2 regions of the Staphylococcus haemolyticus genome follow, and region 1 is predicted to be linked to the other one. Evidence: riboswitches for the same ligand, from Rfam matches in the RefSeq annotation. Region 1 holds a riboswitch; the other holds the start of a gene.

The links. A riboswitch is a leader RNA that binds a small molecule or an ion and turns the genes downstream of it on or off. The one in region 1 is predicted to bind lysine.
Positions count from the first base shown of each region.
Region 2: another riboswitch for lysine. It lies ahead of EQ029_RS05795 (amino acid permease); the one in region 1 lies ahead of EQ029_RS07100 (aspartate kinase).

Region 1 is NZ_CP035291.1:1,468,859-1,472,686, forward strand. It holds gene EQ029_RS07095 (aspartate-semialdehyde dehydrogenase) at 1-445, opposite strand, end outside; gene EQ029_RS07100 (aspartate kinase) at 511-1,713, opposite strand; lysine riboswitch at 1,795-1,971, opposite strand; gene EQ029_RS07105 (ABC-F family ATP-binding cassette domain-containing protein) at 2,167-3,771, opposite strand.
Region 2 is NZ_CP035291.1:1,201,847-1,205,674, reverse strand. It holds gene rpmI (50S ribosomal protein L35) at 1-163, opposite strand, end outside; gene infC (translation initiation factor IF-3) at 191-718, opposite strand; ribosomal protein L20 leader region at 741-868, opposite strand; gene EQ029_RS05795 (amino acid permease) at 932-2,425, opposite strand; lysine riboswitch at 2,585-2,760, opposite strand; gene thrS (threonine--tRNA ligase) at 2,810-3,828, opposite strand, start outside.

The DNA.
Region 1 (3,828 bases):
ATGCAACACGTTTTAAACCAAATTGATCTTGTAATACTTTTAATGGTACTACTGATTGAATTGTAGAACAGTTAGGGTTGGCAATAATGCCGCGCTTAAATTCAGGTTGATTTACTTCAGGTACAATTAAGTCGATATCTTCAGTCATGCGCCATTGACTAGAGTTATCGATGACAATTGCACCTGCTTTTTCAAAGATTGGGGCGAATTGTGCACTTGTGCCACCACCGGCACTCATTAGAACGTAGTCAAATTTTTCACTTGCTGCTTCTTCTGTTAATTCTTGTACAACATACGTTTGACCTTGAAATTGAACTTCTTTACCTGCTGATCTAGCTGATGAGAATAATACTAACTCATCGAACTTGATGTTTTTGCGATCAATTGTTTCTAACATTTTTGTTCCAACTAAACCTGTTGCTCCGACTACTGCTAATCTTGTCATAAAAGTCACTCCAATATCATTTGTTTGAATTTTAAAAAAATTATTTATAAATAGCATGTTGATGTTTAAATATCAAATGCATTGTATAATACTTCAACCGCTTTTTCTCCATTATCAGCATCTATCACATATGAAATACTAATTTCAGATGTTGTAGTTTGATAGAATGGGATATTTGCATTAATTAAAGTAATGAAAGCCTTTGATGCAACGCCCGACATATCTCTCATACCAGAACCAATAAGCGAAATTTTAACGTATTCTTCATTAATTTTATAATCCAATGCGTTAAATGAAGAAGAAAGATTACTCAAAATAGTTGAAATTTGTTGTACATCACTATCTTTAATAGAGAATGATAGCTGCAATCCTTCAATGTTAATTATTTGGGATATCATATCCACATTTACTGAACCTTCTTCTAATGCTGTGAACAATTGCGTTAAAAGACGATTATCAGGTAGGGGATAACTAATTGTAACGTGCATCATATGTTTATCTAATGCTACACCTGTTACAGCTTTCTTCTCTAATAAATCTGTTCTTGACATAATCCATGTTCCTTTCTCATTTGATAAAGTTCTACCGAGATACAATGGGATATCATAGTTCTTAGCAAGTTCTACGCTTCGAGTTTCAAGAACGCCTGCACCTAATGCACTCATTTCCATCATTTCTTCATAAGAAACATAATCTAACCGTTTTGCCTTACTTAATATTCGAGGGTCAGTGGCATAAACTCCATCAACGTCAGTATATATTTCACATGGAATTTGATTACTTGCAGCAATTGCAACTGCCGTTGTATCTGATCCTCCACGTCCTAACGTTGTAAGTTCAAATGCATCATTGATACCTTGGAAACCAGCAACGACTAATACATCTTTGTCGGTGAATGCTTTATCAAATGTTTCTGGATTGATTTCAGCAATTCTGCTCTTTAAATGATGGCCAATCGTTTTAATACCTGCTTGATAACCAGTCATTGCTCTAGCATTAACACCGATATCATTTAACACCATGGATAAATATGATACAGTCTGTTGTTCACCGGTCGTTAAAAGTAGGGCGAGTTCCTCATCTTTAGGTGTAGCAGTAAGATTTGATACATTATCCATTAATTGATCTGTTGTTTTACCCATAGCACTAACAACTACAATTAATTGTTCACCGTCATCCACACGGTTCTTAAGCATTTCTGCAATATTTTTTATCTTTGTAAAATCAGCGACGGATGAACCACCGAACTTCAAAACACTTCGTTTCAAAACTTTACCTCCTAAAATATAGGGAGGCACACGCTATAAAAAAGAACAAGTTCGGAAGTGCGAACTTGTTCGTGATTTATATACAAGTGATGCACTCCATTATTAAATAATAATGACAAACTTTCAGCTCTTAACCACAAAGTCCAACAAATCATAGCTGCGATTATGATTCATTTCGGCATCGCACCCTTTCTATATTAGCTGTTGCAGACAGTTTATCTAATATATACTGATGATTGATGCGCCTCATCAATTTCTTATTCAATTGCTATGTTTTATATTATACATATGGCAATTGTGTCTGTAAACCGATAATTGTGATTTTTTGAAATAGACTGAAAAATTAGAAAGTACTTTTACTATATGTAAGTAAAGATTTATCAAATGAGTAATATGATAGTAAAAAACGCACTCCCCAATTTAGTAATAGGGAAGTGCGTATGTGCTTATATATTATTTTTGTAATACGCCAATTTCTTGTAAATATTCTTCATAAGGAACTTCTTTAGATAAACCACCTGATTGATTTAGATCAATCACACGATTTGCAATAGTATTGATAAATTCAAAGTCATAAGATGTAAAGATGATTGATCCTTTGAAAGAAGCTAATCCATCATTTACTGCTGTAATACTTTCTAAGTCAAGATGGTTAGTAGGTTCGTCTAATAGTAAAACATTAGCACTTGATAGCATCATTTTACTTAACATACAGCGAACTTTTTCACCACCAGAGAGCACACTAGCTTTCTTTTTAACTTCTTCACCACTAAATAACATTCGTCCTAAGAAACCACGTAAGAAAGTTTCTGTTTGTTCATATTCAGGTGCATATTGACGTAACCAGTCTACTAAATTCATGTCTACGCCTTCAAAGAACTCTGAGTTATCTTTAGGGAAGTAACTTAATGAAGTTGTTACACCCCATTTAAATGTACCTTCATCAGGCTCCATTTCACCAGCTAAAATTTTCAGTAATGTAGTTTTTGCAATTTCACTATCTCCAATCAAAATTGCTTTATCATTAGGATTCATAGTGAATGAAATGTTATCAAGTACTTTTTCACCATCAATTGTTTTAGAAAGTCCTTGAACAGTCAATAAATCATTACCGATTTCACGCTCTGGTGTGAATTTAACATATGGATAACGTCTTGAAGATGGTTGAATATCATCTAATTCAATTTTTTCTAATTGTTTCTTACGACTTGTTGCCTGTTTAGACTTAGAGGCATTAGCTGAGAAACGTACAATAAAGTCTTGTAACTCTTTAATTTTTTCTTCTTTTTTCTTATTTTGTTCTTGAGCCATTTTTTGAGCTAATTGACTAGATTGATACCAGAAATCATAGTTACCTACATATAATTTAATCTTACCGAAATCTAAATCAGCAATATGTGTACATACATTGTTTAAAAAGTGACGGTCATGAGATACCACGATGACAGTATTATCGAAGTTAATTAAGAAATCCTCTAACCAACTAATGGCAGGAATATCTAGACCATTGGTAGGCTCATCAAGTAAAAGTACATCAGGCTCACCAAATAAACTTTGAGCTAATAAGACTTTCACTTTTTGATTATTTTCCAATTCTGACATTTGCTTATCATGTAAATCAGCAGATATGCCTAAACCTGAAAGTAAAGAAGCAGCGTCAGCCTCTGCGTTCCAACCATTCATTTCGGCGAATTCACCTTCTAGTTCAGCGGCACGTATACCATCCTCATCACTGAAATCAGGTTTCATATAAATTTCATCTTTTTCTTTCATGACTTCATATAAGCGTTCATGTCCCTTGATAACAACATCTAATACACGTTCTTCTTCATAGGCGAAGTGATCTTGTTTCAAAACAGCTAAACGTTCATCTTTACCCATTGAAACATGTCCTGTTTGAGAATCAATTTCTCCTGATAAAATTTTTAAAAACGTTGATTTACCAGCACCATTAGCACCGATAAGCCCATAACAATTTCCTTCAGTAAACTTAATATTTACATCTTCAAAAAGTTTACGATCGCCAAAACGTAAACTTACATCAGTTACTTGTAGCATGCATTTACTCCTTTATTTATCGTTTATCTAACGGAAAAATTATATCATATTCTTTAT
Region 2 (3,828 bases), 270 kb from region 1:
TATCGCTTTTAGAAACTAATTTAGCTTTACGTAATTTACGTTTTTGTTTAGTGTTTTTATTTGCAAATAAGTGTGATGTGAAAGCTCTTGAACGTTTTAATTGACCTGAACCAGTTCTTTTAACACGTTTAGCTGCTCCACGGTGAGTTTTCATTTTTGGCATGATTCATTTCCTCCTAATAATAGTGAATTATTTTTCGTTAATAGGCGCTAACATGATAAACATTTGACGCCCTTCCATTTTAGGTTTCTGTTCAACAGTGGCAATATCTTTACATTCGTCAGCGAATTTTTCTAATACGCGCTGACCAATTTCCTTATGAGTGATTGCACGACCTCTGAAACGAATAGAAACTTTACATTTATCGCCTTTAGATAAGAATTTACGACCATTTTTCAACTTAGTTTGGAAATCATGTTCCTCAATAGTTGGACTTAGGCGTATTTCTTTAACATTGATAACTTTTTGTTTCTTTTTCATTTCTTTTTCTTTTTTCTGCTGTTCGAATTTGTATTTACCATAATCCATAATTCTTGCAACAGGTGGTTTAGCATTTGGTGCTACAACTACTAAATCTAATTCAACACGTTCAGCCATTTCTAATGCTTCTCGTTTTGATTTAACACCAATTTGGTCACCATTTTGGCCAATTAAACGTAATTCTTTAGCGCGAATCTTTTCGTTAACTTGCGTTTGATCTTTTGCTATGGTTGACACCTCCCAAAATTTTACGAAATTTTCCAAGCAAAAAGAGCGAGCATAGAATGCCCGCTCTTCTCTCATACACATATAATGTGTGACATGATTAACCTGCCAACTGCTTGATGCGTCGCTACAGGTGAGAAACGGGTGTTTCTACTTGGTACGTTTCGTATTCAACGTTAATAATCATATCAGTGTATATCATATAAGTCAACAATTATTTTAATATTAGTGATGTTTTACTTCATCCATTGAAACATCTTGTCTTAAATCTACTTTATCTAATGGAATTATCTTCGTTTTATATCTCAATTTATGATAAATAAAGAATACTAAGAAAACTGGGATTCCCATATATGTGATAATGAAGCGATTTAAATCGAAATGACCTGTTTTAATAAAATCAACATCTTGCCCGATTATGACAATCACACAGAGCAAGCCTGCGAATATAGGACCGAATGGGAACCATTTAGCTTTATACTTCAACTCCCTTTTACTATGATGTTGTTTTTCGAAAGCTCTTCTAAATCTGTAGTGACTAATTGCAATACCTACCCATGCGATAAAGCCTGTCATACCACTTGCAGCAACAATATATTCATATGCGTCACCACTTAGTTTTTGCACTAAGAAAATAATAACAACTAAAATCGCTGTCGCAAATAAAGATAAGTATGGCACACCATATTTATTCGTTTTACCAAATGAATGGAAAGCTAATTTATCTTTACTCATAGAATATAACATTCGTGTTGATGCATACATACCTGAATTACCTGCTGATAAAACTGATGTTAAAATAACTGCATTCATAAATGATGCCGCAAAAGCTAACCCAGCATTTTTAAACACGAGTGTAAATGGAGAAGTAGCAATATTATCATCGCCACCCATCAATGCATTACTATCGTAAGGGATTAACATACCTATAACAAATATTGCTAATATGTAGAATAATAATATTCTCCAGAATACTTGTTTAATAGCTTTAGGTACAGCGCGTTCTGGATTTTCAGATTCTCCAGCTGTAATACCAATTAACTCTGTACCTTGGAATGAGAATCCAGCAACTAGGAAGACGCCTAGAATTGATAATAAACTTCCACCTAAGTTACCACCTAGAATTGGTCCGTCACCTTTCGTAAATGTCTCGAAACCTACAAATTCTCCACCCATAATACCTAGTATCGTTAAAAGACCAATAATGATAAAGATAATGACTGTTACAACTTTGATTAAAGCGAACCAATATTCACTTTCACCATAAACTCTAACAGATAAAGAGTTTAGTGCGAATATAATAACTAAGAATATACAACTCCAAACCCATGCTGGAATACCAGCCATAGGTGTCCAATATTGAATGACTTGTGCAGCAATGGTTACATCTGCTGCAACTGTAATAACCCAGTTAAACCAATAGTTCCAACCTAACGCAAATCCTAAAGATGGATCTACAAAACGTGTTGCGTAAGTACTAAATGAACCAGACACTGGTAAATACGTTGCCATTTCACCTAAAGATGTCATGAGGAAGAATACCATAGCTCCAATAATCGCATATGCAATTAAAGCACCTAATGCCCCTGCATCGTGTATTGCTCCCCCAGAGGTCATAAATAATCCGGTACCGATACAACCACCCATTGCTATCATAGAAATATGGCGGTCCTTCAGTCCTCTTTTGATTCCATCATCTTGATTTTCGACTTTTTTCATAGAAGCTCCCTTTCTTACAGTAGAGGCTAACTAAAATAGTTTTGTTGTGTTATGCGATGATTATGAACGCATTCAAATTATACTTCCAAATAGTTTATAATTCTTTAAAGCATAAAAAAATGGTTGCATACCTTTAGATATGCAACCATCTGCTTAATCTATGTCGGTAGCACATCACAAATTGTGACAGTACAGTTTCTTTTCGATAACTGTCCCAACAAATGATAATTAAGGGTATCATTCATTTCGGCATCTTTACCTTCCACACTTTCAACATACGTTCCTTAATAACTTCTGAAGTGTTACTAATTAAAGACGCAACCTCTAACTCTTTTTTTAATTAACTATATAGTAATATACATTAAGCTATCATTTTTATCAAGACTATCTATGTTTTTTCAAACGAATTTCATCTACTAAATTCCAAATAAATTCATCTTTTTCAACTGTTTCTTGATCTTGAGAGCCGTATTTACGTACATTGACTTGATTGTTTTCAACTTCTTTATCACCAACAACTATTTGATAAGGTATTTTTTGCATTTGTGCTTCACGAATTTTGTACCCCATTTTTTCATTACGGTCATCAATTTCTACACGTACACCTTGTGATTTTAATTCATCTTGTAAATTTCTAGCATAGTCATAATGTAAGTCAACATTAACAGGTATTATTTCAACTTGTTTAGGTGCTAACCAAGTTGGGAATGCACCCTTAGTTTCTTCAGTTAAGAACGCTACAAATCGTTCCATAGTTGAAACTACGCCACGATGAATAACTACTGGACGATGATTTTCACCATCGCTACCGATGTATGTTAGTTCAAAACGTTCTGGCAATAAGAAATCAATTTGAGCAGTTGATAAAGTTTCTTCTTTACCCATAGCAGTCTTAACTTGAACATCTAGTTTTGGACCATAGAATGCCGCTTCACCAATTGCTTCAACATATGGTAATCCCATTTCATCGACTGCTTCTTTTAACATAGTTTCAGCTTTGTTCCACATTTCATCATCATCCATATACTTCTCTTTATCTTCTGGATCTCTGTAACTTAATCTGAATGTGTAATCTTCAAAGCCAAAGTCACTATATACTTCTTGAATCATGTTAACAACACGTTTAAATTCATCTTTAATTTGATCAGGTCTAACAAATATGTGTGAATCGTTTAATGTCATTCCACGTACACGTTGTAATCCTGATACAGCACCACTAGCTTCATATCTGTGCATAGTTCCTAATTCTGCAATACGGATAGGTAGTTCACGATAAGAATGAGGACGATTATTATAGACCATCATATGATGTGGACAATTCATAGGTCGTAATACCATTTCTTCTGTTTCATCTAATTTCATTGGTGGGAACATATCATCTCTATAATGATCCCAGTGTCCAG